DNA from 4 places in the Nocardia arthritidis genome. Region 1 is predicted to be linked to each of the others. Evidence: riboswitches for the same ligand, from Rfam matches in the RefSeq annotation. Region 1 holds a riboswitch; each other region holds the start of a gene.

Evidence for each region. A riboswitch is a leader RNA that binds a small molecule or an ion and turns the genes downstream of it on or off. The one in region 1 is predicted to bind S-adenosylmethionine.
Region 2: it holds a riboswitch for S-adenosylmethionine, as region 1 does, so the genes downstream of both, F5544_RS42865 (rhodanese-like domain-containing protein) here and F5544_RS02155 (aminotransferase class V-fold PLP-dependent enzyme) in region 1, are expected to answer to the same signal.
Region 3: it holds a riboswitch for S-adenosylmethionine, as region 1 does, so the genes downstream of both, F5544_RS06155 (bifunctional o-acetylhomoserine/o-acetylserine sulfhydrylase) here and F5544_RS02155 (aminotransferase class V-fold PLP-dependent enzyme) in region 1, are expected to answer to the same signal.
Region 4: it holds a riboswitch for S-adenosylmethionine, as region 1 does, so the genes downstream of both, F5544_RS15375 (amino acid ABC transporter permease) here and F5544_RS02155 (aminotransferase class V-fold PLP-dependent enzyme) in region 1, are expected to answer to the same signal.

Annotation. Positions count from the first base shown of each region.
Region 1 is NZ_CP046172.1:463,300-467,505, forward strand. Features, by position in the region: gene F5544_RS02140 (MarR family winged helix-turn-helix transcriptional regulator) at 1-115, opposite strand, end outside; gene F5544_RS02145 (DHA2 family efflux MFS transporter permease subunit) at 197-1,612, shown strand; gene F5544_RS02150 (LysE family translocator) at 1,616-2,281, opposite strand; SAM riboswitch class IV at 2,368-2,481, shown strand; gene F5544_RS02155 (aminotransferase class V-fold PLP-dependent enzyme) at 2,527-3,846, shown strand; gene F5544_RS02160 (flavin reductase family protein) at 3,857-4,206, opposite strand, start outside.
Region 2 is NZ_CP046172.1:9,417,495-9,421,700, forward strand. Features, by position in the region: gene F5544_RS42860 (O-succinylhomoserine sulfhydrylase) at 1-1,152, opposite strand, end outside; gene F5544_RS42865 (rhodanese-like domain-containing protein) at 1,310-1,726, opposite strand; SAM riboswitch class IV at 1,741-1,857, opposite strand; gene F5544_RS42870 (hypothetical protein) at 1,892-2,338, opposite strand; gene F5544_RS42875 (FAD-dependent oxidoreductase) at 2,673-4,061, shown strand; gene F5544_RS42880 (amidohydrolase family protein) at 4,122-4,206, shown strand, end outside.
Region 3 is NZ_CP046172.1:1,415,384-1,419,589, reverse strand. Features, by position in the region: gene F5544_RS06165 (RNA-guided endonuclease InsQ/TnpB family protein) at 1-1,218, opposite strand, end outside; gene F5544_RS06160 (hypothetical protein) at 1,283-1,795, shown strand; SAM riboswitch class IV at 1,848-1,959, shown strand; gene F5544_RS06155 (bifunctional o-acetylhomoserine/o-acetylserine sulfhydrylase) at 2,040-3,353, shown strand; gene metX (homoserine O-acetyltransferase MetX) at 3,350-4,206, shown strand, end outside.
Region 4 is NZ_CP046172.1:3,434,645-3,438,850, forward strand. Features, by position in the region: gene F5544_RS15365 (transporter substrate-binding domain-containing protein) at 1-686, opposite strand, end outside; gene F5544_RS15370 (amino acid ABC transporter ATP-binding protein) at 705-1,478, opposite strand; gene F5544_RS15375 (amino acid ABC transporter permease) at 1,475-2,455, opposite strand; SAM riboswitch class I at 2,462-2,556, opposite strand; gene F5544_RS15380 (hypothetical protein) at 2,765-3,442, shown strand; gene F5544_RS15385 (VirB8/TrbF family protein) at 3,449-4,206, opposite strand, start outside.

The DNA.
Region 1 (4,206 bases):
CCCAGTGTTCACGCAGTGACGCATCGATTTCGGCATGGACGGCCCGGTGCAGCTTGCCGAAGACGTAGGTCGGGAAGCGCAGCAGGCCGCGGGGGTGCAGCTGGTCGGCGGACATAAGGGGATTCTATCTATTGTTGGGCAGCAAGATTGTTGATAACCTCCGCAATTGTAGTTGCCTACGAATAGTGGAGGATCCATGTCGGATACCAGGACGGCGGCAGGGGCCGCCGTGCTTGCGCCCGAAACCATTCCGGCATCGGTGTGGAAGGTGGCGGGGGTTGTCGTCTTCGGTGCGTTGATGGGCATGCTCGACACCTCGCTCGTGAATGTCGGGCTCGGTACCATTGCTGCGAAACTAGGTGCGACGCTTGATGTTTCGCAGTGGATTGCCAGCGCCTACCTGCTCGCGCTCGCGGTCTCGCTGCCGCTGGTCGGCTGGCTCGGACGCCGGTTCGGGATGAGTAGGGTCTGGATCGGTGCGCTGATCGGTTTCAGCGTCACCTCCGGGCTGTGCGCGCTCGCGCCGAATATCGGCTGGCTCATCGCATTACGCATCGCACAGGGGCTGGCCGCCGGATTGCTGGTGCCCGCGGGACAGGCCATCATCGGGCAGGTCGCCGGACCGCACCGGCTGGGCCGGGTGATGAGCGTGGTGGGCGTCGCGGTGGTGGCGGCCCCGGCTGTCGGGCCGACCATCGGCGGCGTCATGTTGGCCCATTTGGCTTGGCAGTGGCTGTTTTTGATCAATATCCCATTCGGCATCGTCGCCTTCGTCCTCGCCATGCGCATGCTGCCCGCGAGTGAAAAGGCTGATGAAGTGGCGTCGTTCGATGCCATCGGGTTCACGCTGATCGGCGGCGGGTTGTCGCTGCTCGTGTACGGACTCGGCGAATTCGGCAGCCGCGGTGGGCTTTCCGCCTCACAGGTGTGGATTCCGCTGGTGGTCGGCGCGCTCGCGCTGGGCGGGTTCATCCTGCGCTCGGTGCGCGGTGTCGGCTCGCTGCTCGACCTGACGGTGTTCGGCAGCAGGGTATTCGGCGCGGCGAATGTCGCCAATCTGTTCGCGGGTGCGTCGCTGTTCGGCTCGATGCTGTTGCTGCCGTTGTACTTTCAGCTGCTACATGGGCAAGGCATTGTGGCGACCGGTCTTTCGCTGTTCACCTTCGGGCTGGGCGGCATCATCGCGCTGCCGATCGCGGGCAGGCTCACCGATCGGTACGGCGGCGGTGTCGTCGCGGTCGCGGGCAATGTGCTGAATCTGCTGGCGACGCTGCCGTTCGCGATCGGGGACGCCACCATGAGCCTGGTGCTGGTGCAGGTGTTGCTGCTCATTCGCGGAATTGCCACCGGCCTGACCGGAATGCCGGTGACCACCGCGGCGTACGCGGCGGTGCGCAGGGATCAGTTGCCGGATGCGGCGTCGGTGGTGAATATCACGCAGCGGGTGGGCGGTTCGATCGGCTCCGCGCTGTTCGCGGTGGTGCTCTACCGGGCTGGTACCTCGGTGGCGACCGGATTCCAGCATGCGTTCTGGTGGCTGACCGGTGCGCTGGTGGTCGCGCTCATCGCATCTATCATCCTGTGGCGCACGGAGATCGGTAGTCGACGCTGATCGTCAGGCCAGCGCGGACGCCGCGGTGCCGATGCCGAGTACGGCGAGGACGCCCGCGGCGATCTGCTCGAGCCGGTCGCGCACGGAAGGGCGGCGCAGCAGCGCGACCGCGGTCGCGGCGGCCAGCGCGAGCAGCACCTGCTCCGTCGCCGCGACGGAACATTCGATCGCCCCGAGTGCCAGGGTGTTGCCGAAGGTCACTTCGGTCAGGAACTGCGGCAGCACCGCGAGGTAGAAGAGCCCGACCTTCGGGTTGAGCATGCACGAGAGCACCCCGGCGACGAAGGCGCCGCGCACCGTTGGCGGACGGCTCGGCCGCGCGGTGCCGTTCGTATCCGATTCCGAAGTGTCCGAGGCGAATTCGGCTTGCCGATACGATCGTTGCCGCCGCTGGGCCAGCAGTGCTCGAATGCCCAGATACAGCAGGTAGATTCCGCCGATCACCTTCAGCGCCCGGTAGGCCGTCGCGGATTCCTCGAGCAGCGTCGCGACACCCGCCGCGACGACGACGGCCCACAGCATCCCGCCGAGTGCGGAGCCGAGCGCGGCGGCAATGCCGGGACGTGCGCTGACGATCGAAAAGCGCAGCACCAGAAAGGAATCCGGGCCGGGGACGATCGAGAGCAGGATGCATACGCCGATAAATCCGGCCAGCAGCGAAACGGTCACCCCTCGATGTCACTCCAGAACGTCCGATTTGGCAACGGAGTAACGGGGTTGACAGCCGCCGTAGGCGTCTGCCAATCTCTGAATCAGGTCATGAGTGCCAGCGCAAAGCCCCGGCTTGCTGGCCGGCAACCCTCCTCCGCGGTGGGGTGCTCCGGGTGACGACCGGGCCGCAGCCCGACCGGGCGCGGCAAGCGCGGACTCGTCGATTCCCGATTGCGAGTCCCTGAACCGATGGGATGACGTCAATGACCGCTGTGATCGATCCGAGCTGTGCCCCGCTGGCCCAGGTGTCCGGCTCCGAGCTCCGCGTTCCGCTGGTGCAGGGCGGGACCACCACGTACGCCAACTTCGACTACGCCGCGAGCGCCCCGGCATTGGCGCAGGTGACGGCGCGAATCGAGCAGCTGCTGCCGTTCTACGCGAGCGTGCACCGCGGCGCGGGCTACGCCTCCCGCATCTCGACCGAATGCTATGAGGCGGCCCGTGGCTCGGTGTCCCGCTTCCTGGACACCGCCGACGACCAGGTGGTGGTGTTCACCCGCAATACGACCGATTCGCTGAACCTGCTGGCCTCCTGCGTACCGGGCGACACGGTAGTGCTGGATATCGAACATCACGCCAATTTCCTGCCGTGGACCCGGCACGGCAGGCGGGTGGTTCAGGCCGCCGACACCGTCGAGGAGACCGTGCGGCGCATCGTCGGCGAATTGTGCAGCAAGCCCGCGGCATTGCTGGCCGTCACCGGCGCATCCAATGTCACCGGCGAGGTGCTGCCGCTGGAGCGGTTGGCCGCCATCGCGCACCAGTGCGGCGCGCGGATACTCGTCGATGCCGCCCAGCTCGCGCCGCACCGTCGAATCAGCTTGCGCGACAGTGGAATCGACTACCTGGCCTTTTCCGGGCACAAGCTGTACGCCCCGTTCGGGGCCGGGGTGCTGGTGGGCAGGCGCGATTGGCTCGATGCCGCACAGCCGTATCTGGCCGGTGGCGGCGCGGTGCGCGAGGTGACCACGGAGACGGCCGAATGGGCGCCCGCACCGCAGCGGCACGAGGCCGGTTCGCCGAATGTGCTCGGCGCCGCCGCGCTGGCCGCCGCCTGTGACGCGCTCTGTGCCATCGATGCCGACGCGCTCGCCGCCCACGAACATCGACTCGCCGACCGGCTGCGCGACGGGCTCGCCGCCATTCCCGGTGTGCGGTTGCTGAATATCTGGGCCGACAGCACCGAGAGCGTCGGCATCGTCGCGTTCACCGTCGACGGCTTCGTGCCCGGTCACGTCGCCGCGTATCTTTCGGCCGAATACGGTATCGGCGTGCGCGACGGTCGCTTCTGCGCCCATCCGCTGCTCGCCCGCCTCGGCCTGGACGGCGCGTTGCGCGCCAGCATCGGGCTCGGCACCACCGCCGCCGATGTCGACCGGCTGATCGGCGCGATCGCCGCGCTGGTCGAATCCGGCACCACCTGGAATTACGCGACCACCAACGGCCTGTGGAATCCCACGCCGGAGACCCGTCCGTTCGATACCGACAGCGCGGACGGCGCCGCGCCCTGCCTGGTCGGCTGAGCCGAATTCCTCAGTTGCCCAACGGAGTCGGCCGGTAGTAACGGCCGTTGTAATAGAGCAGCGGTGCCGCGGCGGGCTTTTCGTCGGTGTTGTCGTGCACCCGGGTGACCAGACCGACGACGAAGGTGTGATCCCCGATCGGGATGAGTTGCGCGACGGTGGCGCGCACCCAGATCGGGGTGCCGTGCAGCACCGGCTCACCGGTTTCCAGACTGGTCCACAGCGAGCTGTCGGTGAAGCGCTCCTCGGCGGTCCTGGCGAAACGCTGCGCCAGATGCCGTTGATGCTCGCCCAGGAAATGGATGACGACCGATTCGGCCGAACGCATCGCTTCGATGCTCGACGACGTGTGCGCGATAT
Region 2 (4,206 bases), 1.1 Mb from region 1:
GCGCACCACGCCGTCGGACAGGCCGATGGTGGCCCGGCCCTCGGGTCCCATCGCCCGGTGGGTGGTGGTGGCCGGATGCGTGATCAACGTCTTCGAGTCACCGAGATTGTTGGAGATATCGACGATTCGCAGCCGGTTCAGCACCTCGAACGCGCGCTTCTTCGCCTCACCGTCGCCGGCCGCGAGCTCGAAGGTGACGACGGTGCCGCCCCCGCTCATCTGGCTGGTGGCCAATTCGTATTGCGGATGCGATTCCAGGAACGGGTAACGCACCCAGCTCACCGCGGGATGTCCCTCGAGGAAGCGCGCGATCCGCAGCGCCGAATCGGTGGAATGCCGCACCCGCAGCGGCATGGTCTCCAAACCCTTGAGCAACGTCCACGCGTTGAACGGGCTCAGCGACGGACCCGTATGCCGCATAAGGGTTTTCACCGGACCATCGATGTAGTCCTGGGTGCCGAGGATGGCGCCGCCGAGCACCCGGCCCTGTCCGTCGATATGTTTGGTGCCGGAGTAGACCACCGCGTCCGCGCCGAGTTCGAAGCCGCGCTGCAGCAGCGGGGTGGCAAAGACGTTGTCCAGCACCACCTTCGCGCCCGCGGCATGGGCCAACTCGACCACCCGCCGCACATCCACCAGCGTCTGCATCGGGTTGGCGGGCGTCTCGAAGAACACCGCCTTGGTGGGCACCGAAAGCGCCTGCTCCCACTGGTCCAGGTCCTCACCGTCGACGAAGACGGTCTCGACGCCCCAGCGCGGCAGGATCTCGTTGCACACCACGAAACAGGAACCGAAGAGGCTGCGCGCGGCCACAAGTCGGTCGCCCGCGCCCAGAAGCGCTCCGAGCGCGGTGAATACGGCCGACATACCGCTGGCCGTCGCGAAAGCCGCCTCGGCGCCGTCGATCAGCCGGATCCGCTCCTCGAACATGGCCACCGTCGGGTTGCCGTAACGGGAGTAGACGAAATGCTCCCGCTCCCCGGTGAACGCGGCCTCCGCGGATTCCGCGCTGTCGTAGACGAATCCGGAGGACAGGTAGAGCGCCTCGGCGGTCTCCTCGAAGCCGGACCGCCGCACCCCGCCGCGCACCCCGAGCGTCGCGGGGCCGACACCTTCGGGCAGGGGTTTGTCGAATGCGCCGCCGGTGATCATGACCGTCGCCCTTCGTCAGCGGCCGGACAGCAGGCCTCCGATTGTCCAGCGGGCTCGACACCGCCGGCGACCACGACTGCCGCCGATCGGCAGCCGACCCGGGCGATCATGACTGCCGCCGATGGGCAGAGCTCCGGCCGCGCGCCAACCCCGGCGATCATGACTGCCGCCACGGAAGTCCGGCCGCGCGCCAACCTTCACTGCCGCGGTGCCCGTCGGCGTCCAGCCCGCCCTCGAAACCCTCCAGCACGTTGTACGAGGGTTCGATGCCGAGCGAGGTGGCGACCCGTGCAGCGTTCGCGGAACGCTGCCCGGAGCGACAGATGAATACGACGGGGGCGTCCGCGCCGCGGCCTGCCAGCGCCTTGTTGAGTTCCTCGGCGAATTCCGGATTCCGGGCGCCGCGGCTGTCGACCCATTCGACGAGCACCGTCGGCCGGTCGATCGAACTGGTGTCGGGCACCCCGACGAATTTCCACTCGGCCTCGGTGCGCACGTCCACCAGGACTGCCTCCGGATTTTCCCGCAATATTTCCCACGCCTGCCGCGGGGTGATGTCACCGGCGTAACTCATGTGGACCTCCTCGGAATCCGCACTTGCCGCGCCCGGGTTCGGCGCGCGGCCAGGTCGTCACCCGGAGCACCCCACCGCGGAGGAGGGTTGCCGACCAGCAGAGCCGGGGCTTGACGCTGGTTCTCATGACCTTCAACTAAAGATGGCCAACGAATGGCCACCGTGTCAATCGCAAACCAGCCATCGATCCCCGGAGCGGGTCAGGTTCCAGGTCGTCGTCCGCTCGTTGCCGTCGATTTTGACCGTGACGTCCGCCTTGGCCCGGTCGCCGTCCGCGATCGGATTCTCGATCTTGGTGATCTCCACCGTCTTTCCGCTCGGCCGATCCGCGAGCGGCGAACGCTTCGGATCGAAGCCCTGGCAGACGCTGCCGGGCGCGGCCGGGCTGTCGGTGTTGTTGACGCCGCTGACGAAATCGCGCACCGAACCCGCGACCCGGTCCGCGGTTGTGACATTTTTCTCAGCGGGCGAGAGCAGCCCGCCGAGCACGATCGCGACGAGCACGACGGCGGCGAAGCAGGCGGCCGCGATGAACGGCCACAGGGACCGGCGGTCGGTCTGGTCGATCTCGATCACTTCGCCGTCGTCGGCCGCGGGCTGCTTGTCGGTCATGGTCCGATCATCCCTGGTGGGGTACCGAATTCCGGCGGCGGCCCCGGCGCGCGACGGCCGCGACGGCAACCCGCTGGACATCGGGCCGCGCCGAGCGGCGACCAGCCTCGTCCGCATGCCCGACCGCGATCGCGAACTCCTATGGCATCCGTCCGGCGCATCGACCGGCCGTCACCGGGTATACCCGGCACCGATAGAATCGCGAGACTGCGTCCTGCGGTCATAGCCGAACGACAGGACAGTCGCAGGGGACGCGTCAAGTTAGCCTAAGCTAATTATTAGAGGGCTAGAACCGACGCCATCAGTAATTTCGACCATAAGGTGCGCGTAAAAGATGACCGAACAGAGTGTAGGGCCACGCCCACTCCGCATTGCGATCGTTGGCGCCGGACCGGCCGGAATCTACGCCGCCGACGCGCTGATGAAATCCGATGCGGACGTGTCCATCGATCTGTTCGAGCGCATGCCCGCCCCGTTCGGCCTGATCCGCTACGGCGTCGCACCCGATCACCCGCGCATCAAGGGCATCATCACCGCGCTGCACAAGGTGCTGGACAAGCCGCAGGTCCGGCTGCTCGGCAATATCGACTACGGCGTCGACATCACCCTCGACGATCTGCGCGTCTACTACGACGCGGTGATCTTCTCCACCGGCGCCAATGCCGACCGCGCGCTCGACATCCCCGGTATCGAACTCGACGGCAGCTTCGGCGCGGCCGATTTCGTCTCCTGGTACGACGGCCACCCGGACGTACCGCGCACCTGGCCGCTGGACGCGGAGAAGGTCGCGGTGCTCGGCGTCGGCAATGTCGCGCTGGATGTGGCCAGGGTGCTCGCCAAAACCGGTGACGAACTGCTGCCCACCGAGATCCCACCGAACGTGTACGCGGGCCTGCGGGCGAACAAGGCCGTCGAGGTGCACGTCTTCGGTCGCCGCGGTCCGGCGCAGGCCAAGTTCACCCCACTCGAACTACGCGAGCTGGACCACTCGCCCACCATCGAGGTCATCGTCGATCCCGAGGACATCGATTACGACGAGGGCTCCGAGGCGGCGCGCCGTCACTCCAAGCAGGTCGACATGGTGGCGAACACCTTGGAGCAGTGGGCGATTCGCGACCAGGGCGACCGGCCGCACAAGCTTTTCCTGCACTTCTTCGAATCTCCCGCCGAGGTGCTGGGCGCGGACGGCAAGGTCGTCGGCCTGCGCACCGAGCGCACCCAGCTCGACGGCACCGGAAACGTCAAGGGCACCGGCGAATTCCGGGAGTGGGACGTGCAGGCCGTGTACCGCGCGGTCGGCTACCTGTCGCAGAACATCACCAACCTGCCGTTCGACGAGCAGGCGGGCACCGTGCCCAATGAGGCGGGCCGGGTGCTGCTCGACGAGAACGCCGACGGCGCGGCGCGATACCTGTCCGCCACCTACGTCACCGGCTGGATCAAGCGCGGTCCGGTCGGCCTGATCGGGCACACCAAGGGCGATGCCAACGAGACCGTCGCCTGCCTGCTGGACGACAGCCCGAACTTCACCCCGGCCGCGAAGCCCGACCCGGAGGCAGTGGTGGAATTCCTGGAGGGCAAGGGGATTCCGTTCACCACCTGGGACGGCTGGTACCGCCTCGACGCGCACGAGCGCGCGCTCGGCGAACCCGAGGGCCGCGAGCGGGTGAAGGTGGTCGAGCGCGAGGACATGCTGCGGGCCAGCGAACCCCACAAGGTTTAGGGCCGCGCTCAACTGGCGATCTTCGCAGCGGAAAATCCGGTACTGAGGCATTCTGTACAGGTGTTCGATGCCCATGTCCACATCATCGATCCGCGGTTCCCGCTGGTCGAGAACGAGGGCTACCTGCCGAAGCCCTACACCATCG
Region 3 (4,206 bases), 950 kb from region 1:
GGCCCGAAGACCGGAGATTCCTACCAGGGTCACGCGACCCTCTCGGCGGGTTCCTGCTTCATCGGGCGGTGCCGCCATCACTGTCGGGCTTATCCGCTCTCCACAGGCGTTTAACCTCTCCGCCTGCCCGGCGGCGAGGATGTTCTTAGCAGCATTCAAATCGCGGTCGTGGGCGGCTCCGCACGTACACATCCAAGATCGAACACTCAACAACTTTGCTCCATTACGCGCCCCGCAGGTCGAACAAAGTTGAGTCGACGGATACCAGCGATTGATTCGGCTGAAATGCCGCCCGAACCTAGCAGCCTTGCTTTCCAACATTCGGATGAAGATCGACCAACCAGCATCGTTCACCGACTTGGCCAGACGAGTGCGCGCCAACCCCTTCACACACAAATCCTCGACATATACCGCTTGGTTTTCGCGGATGATCGCCGTGGACTGCTTGTGCGCGAAATCTCGGCGCGCATCAGCGACCTTAGCGTGCAGTTTGGCCATTCTGACGCGGGCTTTTGCCCGATTTTTGCTGCCCCTCTGTTTACGGGCCAGCGCCCGCTGTACTCGGCTAATTCTGCGTTCACAGTTACGCAAGGTTCGCGGGTTGTCGATCACATTTCCGTTCGACAAGACCGCGAATCGTATCAACCCCAAGTCGATACCAACTTCTGAGCTCGAAGTCGGCAACGGGGTTGTCACCATTTCTACTACGAAAGAGGCGAAGTACCGACCCGATGCGTCTTTGACTACCGTGACGGACGATGGAGCCGATGGCAGTTGCCTCGACCAGGCGACCCGTACGTCCCCGATCTTCGGCAGCCGAAGTTTGCCTCCGGCCGTGATGAGAAAGCGAGCATTGCGGGTGAATCGGATCGACTGCCGATTGTTTCGACGCGATCGGTATCGAGGGGCAGAGACACATGTGCCCTTACGTTTCCCTGCGAGGGAAGCAAAGAAGTTGCGGTACGCCGCGTTCAGATCCGCCAACGCCTGTTGAAGCACAACGCTCGACACATCGTTCAGCCATGCTCGATCCGGCCTCTTCTTCGCGAGGGTTAGCGCCTTCGACAACTCCTTGTCGGTCATGTGCCGCCCGGCTTCATAGGCATGCTTCCGGGCAGTCAATGCATCGTTGAATACAACTCGCGCGCAACCGAACGCTCGCGCCAAAGCAGCTTGCTGGCCCGAGGTTGGATAGAGGCGGAAGTTGTACCGCAGCACATCGCAATCATCACACAGAGGTCCGACAAGAAATCCGTTTCGTCAGTAGACACAGCCAATATCGTTGGCGCACAACGACAACTACGGCAGGTATAGCAAAGAGGACATCGTGCTCGCCACCGTCCTCGATTTCGGCACCGAGGTGGCCGAGGCCCTGCGCGGCCTGCCGGTCCGCGGCAACGAACTGGAATCGCTGTGCGAGGCGTTCCTACAGGTGGTCGACGCCGCGGCGGCCGGCGGCGGCCCTGTTCCGTTCGAGCAGTTCCAGCAGCTGCAGCGAATCATCCGCGACGCACCGTCGGTCGCCGCGCGGCAGCGCGAGATGTCCGACACGAAGAACGTCATGCTGGCCACCGCGCTCGCCGAGCGGCTCGGCACCACGCCGGACAGCATCACCGTCCGGCTCGTGCTGAACACCTGGCAAGTCATCGGCCAACTGTCCATGGAACAGTCCAACGAGGCGGTGCTCAACGGCGACCTGCAGGTCGCGGCCCGCGCCGCCCGCGACCGGCTCACCGAGACCTACAACGAATTCGTGCGCACGTGCGCGGGGGCGCGGTCGGTCGAATCGCTGTGACATAAACCATCGATTTCGATCGGCGCGCGTTCGCCGGTTACCATGTGCGTCAGGTCATGAGTACCAGCGCCAAGCCCCGGCTCGCTGGTCGGCAACCCTCCAGCTGCGGTGGGGTGCTCCGGGTGATGACCGGGCTCCCGAAAGTCGGGAAGCAAGCGCGCTGTCAGGAGGTCATCCCTATGTGTTGTCGCTGTCGTCTGCGCATCCCCCAAAGACCCCCTGGCACAACATCTTCGGAGTAGTCATGACCGTCATCGACCCCACCGCCTGGTCGTTCGAAACCAAGCAGATCCACGCGGGCCAGTCCCCCGAGGACACCACCGGCGCCCGCGCCCTGCCGATCTACCAGACCACCTCGTACGTCTTCCGCGACACCGATCACGCGGCCGCGCTGTTCGGGCTGAGCGAGCCGGGCAATATCTACACCCGCATCATGAATCCCACTCAGGACGCGGTCGAGCAGCGCATCGCGGCGCTGGAGGGCGGCGTCGCCGCGCTGCTGCTGGCGTCCGGACAGGCCGCGGAGACCTACGCGATCCTGAACCTGGCCGGGGCGGGCGATCACATCGTGTCCAGCCCGCACCTCTACGGCGGCACCTACAACCTCTTCCACTACTCGCTGCCCAAGCTCGGCATCGAGGTCTCGTTCGTCGACGACCCCGACGACCTGGCCCAGTGGCAGGCGGCGGTCCGGCCGAACACCAAGGCGCTCTACGGCGAAACGATCGCCAACCCGAGCAGTTCGGTGCTCGACATCCCCGGCATCGCGCAGGTCGCGCACGCCGCGGGGCTGCCGCTGATCGTCGACAACACGGTCGCGACCCCGTACCTGATCCAGCCGCTGGCGCACGGCGCCGACATCGTCGTGCACTCGGCGACCAAATACCTGGGCGGGCACGGCGCCGCCATCGCCGGCGTGATCGTCGACGGCGGCACCTTCGACTGGACGGTCCGCGACGCCGACGGCGCGCCCCGCTACCCCGGCTTCACCACCCCCGACCCGAGCTACCACGGCGTGGTCTTCGCCGATCTCGGCGCGCCCGCCTTCGCGCTCAAGGCCCGGGTGCAGCTGCTGCGCGATCTCGGTGCCGCGGTGTCGCCGTTCAACGCATTCCTGATCAGCCAGGGCCTCGAGACATTGAGCCTGCGGGTCGAACGGCATGTCGCGAACGCGAAGGCGGTCGCCGAATTCCTCTCGACCCACCCGGCGGTCGAGCGGGTCTTCTACGCGGGGCTGCCGAGCTCACCGTGGTATGAAATCGGCCGGAAGATTGCCCCTAAAGGTGTGGGGGCGATCGTCGCATTCGAGCTAAAAGGTGGCGTAGACGCAGGTAAGCGCTTCGTCGAGGCGCTCGTGCTGCATTCGCACGTGGCTAATATCGGTGATGTGCGATCTTTGGTCATTCATCCCGCGTCGACCACGCACTCGCAGTTGACGCCGGAGCAGCAGCTCGCCGCGGGCGTCACACCGGGCCTCGTGCGCCTGGCGGTGGGTATCGAAGGCATCGACGACATACTCGCCGACCTGCGCGCCGGTTTCACGGCGGCGACGACGTGACCGTGGAGATCGAACCGAGTGCGTTGCGCGTTTCGGGGGTGGCGCTGCCGCCCCCGAACGGGGAGCTCGGCATCATTCCGATCGGCGACGTACGCCTGGAGAGCGGTGTGGTGCTGCCGGATGTCCATCTGGCCGTGCAGCGCTGGGGCACGCTCTCGGCGGCACTGGACAACGTGGTACTGGTCGAGCACGCGCTCACCGGCGACTCGCACGTCGTCGGCTCGCCGGACGATATCCACCCGCTGCCGGGTTGGTGGGATGGCATGGTCGGTCCGGGCGCGCCGCTGGACACCGACGAATGGTGCGTCATCGCGACCAACGTGCTCGGCGGCTGTAAGGGCAGCACCGGGCCCTCCTCCCTGGCGCCGGACGGAAGGCCTTGGGGCGCAAGGTTTCCCGAGATCTCCATCCGCGACCAGGTGACCGCCGAGGCGCAGTTGTTCGATCTGCTCGGCATCTCCGGGCTGGCCGCCGTCGTCGGCGGTTCGATGGGCGGCATGCGGGTGCTGGAGTGGATGACCGGCGCGCCGTCGCGCGTCGGCGCGGCGCTGGTGCTCGCCGTCGGAGCCCGCGCCACCGCCGACCAAATCGGTACCCAGACAACGCAAATCGCGGCGATCAAGGCCGATCCGGACTGGCAGGGCGGCGACTACCACGACACCGATCGCGCCCCGATGACCGGCATGGGTCTGGCCCGCCGCATCGCGCACCTCACCTACCGCACCGAGGCCGAACTCGATCATCGCTTCGAGAACCGGGCGCAGGGCGCGGAGGATCCGTGGAACGGCGGCCGCTACGCGGTGCAGAGCTATCTGGAGCACCAGGCCGAAAAGCTTTGCAACCGTTTCGATCC
Region 4 (4,206 bases), 3.0 Mb from region 1:
CCGTCGATCCGCTGCGACGCCAACGCCAGGTAGTAGTCGCTGGTCTGCTTGTAGTAGGCGATATCGATCGGCGGGAGACCATCCGCGACGTTCTGCTGGTTCCACTTGACCAGCAGCTCCTCCTGATTCGTCCCGGTGCCGACGCCGATTCGCTTGCCCGCCAGGCTCTTGCGGTCCTTGTAGTCGAGCGTGCTCTGCTTGGGCACCTCCAGCGCGACGGTGTCGTTGCGGTAGGTGGCGAAGTCGTACTTCTCCTTGCGTTCCTCGGTCACCGTGACGTTGGAGATGAACGCGTCCGACGCGCCGGAATCGATGCCGACGAAGTTCTGCGTCCAATCGGCCACCTGCGGTTGCGGTTTCAGGCCGAGGATGTCGGCGATCAGCACGGCGAAATCGACCTCGGAGCCGATGACGGTCTTGTCGTCGGTGGCGTAGAAACGCAGCGGCGGCGCGGTGCCGGACGAACCGGTGATGTTGAGCGTGCCGCGATCCCGGATCGCCTGCGGCACTTCGGCGGCGATCGCATCCACCCGCTGTGCGTGCACCCGTCCCGGCTGAGCGGCGGACAGGTCGAAGGTGACCGAGCCCGCGGTCTGCGTTTTGGTGTCCGCGTCGGGATCGTTGGCGCAGCCGGCGATCAGCACGGAGATCGCGGCGGCGACACCGATCAGGGCGGGGAGTTTCATGTGGTACCTGTTCATCGATCAGCGGACACGGGACAGAAAGGCCTGGGTGCGTGGATGTTCCGGGCGGTCGAGCACCGCATCGGGCGGGCCCTGCTCGACGATCGCGCCGTCGTCGAGGAAGACGACCGTGTCGGCGACCTCGCGGGCGAACCCGATCTCGTGGGTGACGATCACCAGCGCGGTGCCGTGGTGGGCCAGCCCGCGGATGACCTCCAGCACCTCGCCGACCAGCTCCGGGTCGAGCGCGGAAGTCGGTTCGTCGAAAAGGATTACCGGCGGCCGCAGCGCCAGCGCCCTGGCGATGGCCACCCGCTGCTGCTGCCCGCCGGACAGCGTGCGCGGGTAGGCGCCGGCCAATTCGCCGATGCCGACCCGATCCAGCAGTTCGCGGGCCTGCGCCTCGACCTCGGCACGCGGCCGTCCCTGCGCGGAAATCGGTGCCAGCGCGACATTTTCGAGCGCGGTGAGATGCGGGAAGAGGTTGAACTGCTGGAAGACGAATCCGATCCGGGAGCGCTGCCTACGCACCTCGCGATCGGACAGCGCGTGTAACTTGTTGCCCCGCAGTCGGTATCCGATCAGTTCGCCGTCGATGCGCACGGTGCCCGCGTCCAGCGGCTCCAGGTGGTTGAGCACTCGCAGGAAGGTGGACTTGCCCGAACCGGACGGCCCGATCACCGCGACCACCTCACCGGGGCGGACCGTGAGATCGATACCGCGCAGAACCTGGTGTGCCCCATACGATTTGTGGATTCCGCGCACCTCGACCGCGGGTATCCGCGCGCCGGTCACCGGGTCGCCCCGCGCGGCACGGCCGAAATGGCGGCGATATCCTGGAATTTGCGCCGCAACCGCTGCAGCGGCGTCGGCGGCGGGGTGCGGTGCGCACCCTTGGCGAAGTGCCGCTCGATGTAGTACTGCGCGATCGACAGCAGCGTGGTGAGCACGATGTACCAGACGGTGGCCACCATGAGCAGCGGCACCACCCGCCCGTTGCGCCCGTAGATCACCTGCACCTGGTAGAAGAGTTCGGCGATGGCCATCACCGAGACGATCGAGGTGCCCTTGAACAGGCTGATCACCTCGTTCGCGGCATTCGGCAGGACCGAGCGCATGGCCTGCGGCAGCACGATGGTGCGGAATTGGCGCAGGCGCGGAAGACCAAGCGCCGCAGCGGCTTCCAGCTGGCCCGCGTCGACGGAGAGGAATCCGGCCCGGATGATCTCGGCCGAGTACGCGGCCTGATGCAGCGCCAGCCCGAGCACCGCCGCGCTGAACCCGCTGATCACCCCGTTCACCTCGAAGCTGAAAAACGAAGGGCCGAACGGGATTCCGACCGAGAGCCGGTGATACAGGTAGGCGATGTTGAACCAGAACAGCAACTGCACGATCAGCGGTATCGACCGGAACGCCCAGACGTAGACCCAGGCGATCACCCGCAGCACCGGATTGTCCGAGAGCCGGGCCACCGCCAACGCGATGCCGAGCAGGAAGCCGAGCACCGTGCCGAGCGCGGTCAGTTCCAGCGTCACCTTCAGCGCCAGCAGCACCGAGCGGGCGGTGAAGTATTTCGCGAAAGTCGGCCAGTCCCAACCGGGATTGGTGATCAGGCCGTGCGCGAACTGGGCGACCAGCAGCAGCGCGACGGCACTGCCGACCCAGCGCCATGGATGCCTGGTGCGCGCGACCGTCGGCGCGTCCGGCCGGTCGGGCGCCTCGGGTCTGCCGTCGGATTCCCCCAATTGCGCGGGGGCGGCGGAGACTGTCATTCGGATCCTCCATCGTTCCTGGCGGAAGCACCCGCACCCGGTGAGCCGGGGGGTTGCTGCGACGTCGGCGAGCCAGGTCTCTCGATCGCTCTGGATGGTGTTACCGACCCCCCGGTACGGTCGCAGGGTCGAGCCCAATGATGATGCGCGGCAACGCAACCCCCGGACAACGGTAGGAATCACGGTGAATCTGGCCCTTGTCCGGGCCGCGCGCCTGCCCGATGATGTGGCAGGCTCGGCCACTCTGTGGGCGGCGACGCGCCGTCGGTAATAGCGGTCGGCTACCGCGGGCGGCGGTACGGTGTGACCGTGTTGCGCCGTTGTCTCGCCCTTGCCGCCGTGCTGGCCGCGCCGCTGATCGCGCTGCCCAGCGCCGCCGCGGACCCGGCCGTCGCGCCGGACGCACGTCAGGAAGCGGCCGCGCCGGGCGATCTGCTGGCCGCCTACCAGGCGTCCATGGACCGGCTGCGCGCCTTCGGCATGGACCCGTTCATCTATCCCACCGCCGCCGCGTTCTGCACCAGCGGCAGCGTGCTCGGCATGTCACCGGCCGTCGGCGTCGCCATGCCGGGCCCGTGGCCGAGGACAACGCTCACCGTGCCCGGCCTCGACCTTTCCGCGGCCAAGGCGGGCCAAACCCTTTTCACCTTCGTGCCGTACGGCATCGGCCGCGACTCCGCGCAGCCGGAGGGGATGCGGGTGGCCTGGATCAATCTCGGCAACGGTCGCAGCGGCATCGCCGACATGGGTCCGCTGTCCGATATCTTCCGCGCCATGGTCCCGGCCTCGGTGCCCGCCGCCGTTCGCCCCGCCGCCGAACGCGCCGTCCGCGACTTCTTCTTCGCGGCCCTGCCCGCGGGCGGCGTTCGAGCGGTCCCGGTCGACACCGGCTCCGGCACCGTCCTCGCGGCCATGTTCGGCACGGTCGACAACGGCGGCGTGCCGTGCTTCTTCCTGCCGACGATCGGCGTGGTCGCCGTGCCCTGACCGTCGTCAGCGGGTTTGGTTCACCTGATCCATCTTGCTCACCAGCCACCGGCCGTCGGACTGCTTCTCCACCGTGACGATGGCGTTGATCTGCTGCGTCGGCTGCGCGCCGGTCGCGTTGGTCACCGCCTGGGCGATGCTGACCAGCACGGTTGCCCGATCACCGTCGAACGATTCGACACCGCAGTGCTTCGCCGCGAGCGTGCTGCTCGTTTTGGCCTGCGTCATCGTCTCCTGCAGCGCCTTCGCGGCGTCCGCGAACGTCTGGCGGAACTCACCCGTCGTCGCCTTTTTCACCGCGGCGAGATACGCGTCGAGCTTGGTGTAGTCGTACGTGCTGATCGCGGTGGCGAAATCACATGTCGCGGTGCGTGCCGCATCCACATCGGCGGCCCGCGCGCGCAACTGATCGGCCGTTCGGTCCGCCGAATCACGTTTGCTCGAGCTCTGCGCCGAGAGCACGACTCCGACCACCACCGCGCCGATAGCGACGACCACCGCCACCGCGGTGGCGACGATCCAACCGATCGGCCGCTTACCCGCCCCAGCAGTCTGCGGGTAACCGGGCATCGGGAACTGACCGTAACCCGGCTGCCCGAATCCGGCCGCCTGCGGACCGTATCCGGGCGCACCCGGCCAACTCCCGGCCGCGGGGGCCGGTGGTTGCGGAATCGTTTGCGGCGGTTGGTTGTCGCCGCCCGCCCACGGCGGCGTCGCGGACGGCCCATGGTTCGGCTGCGCGGCATTCGGATCGGATCCGATCC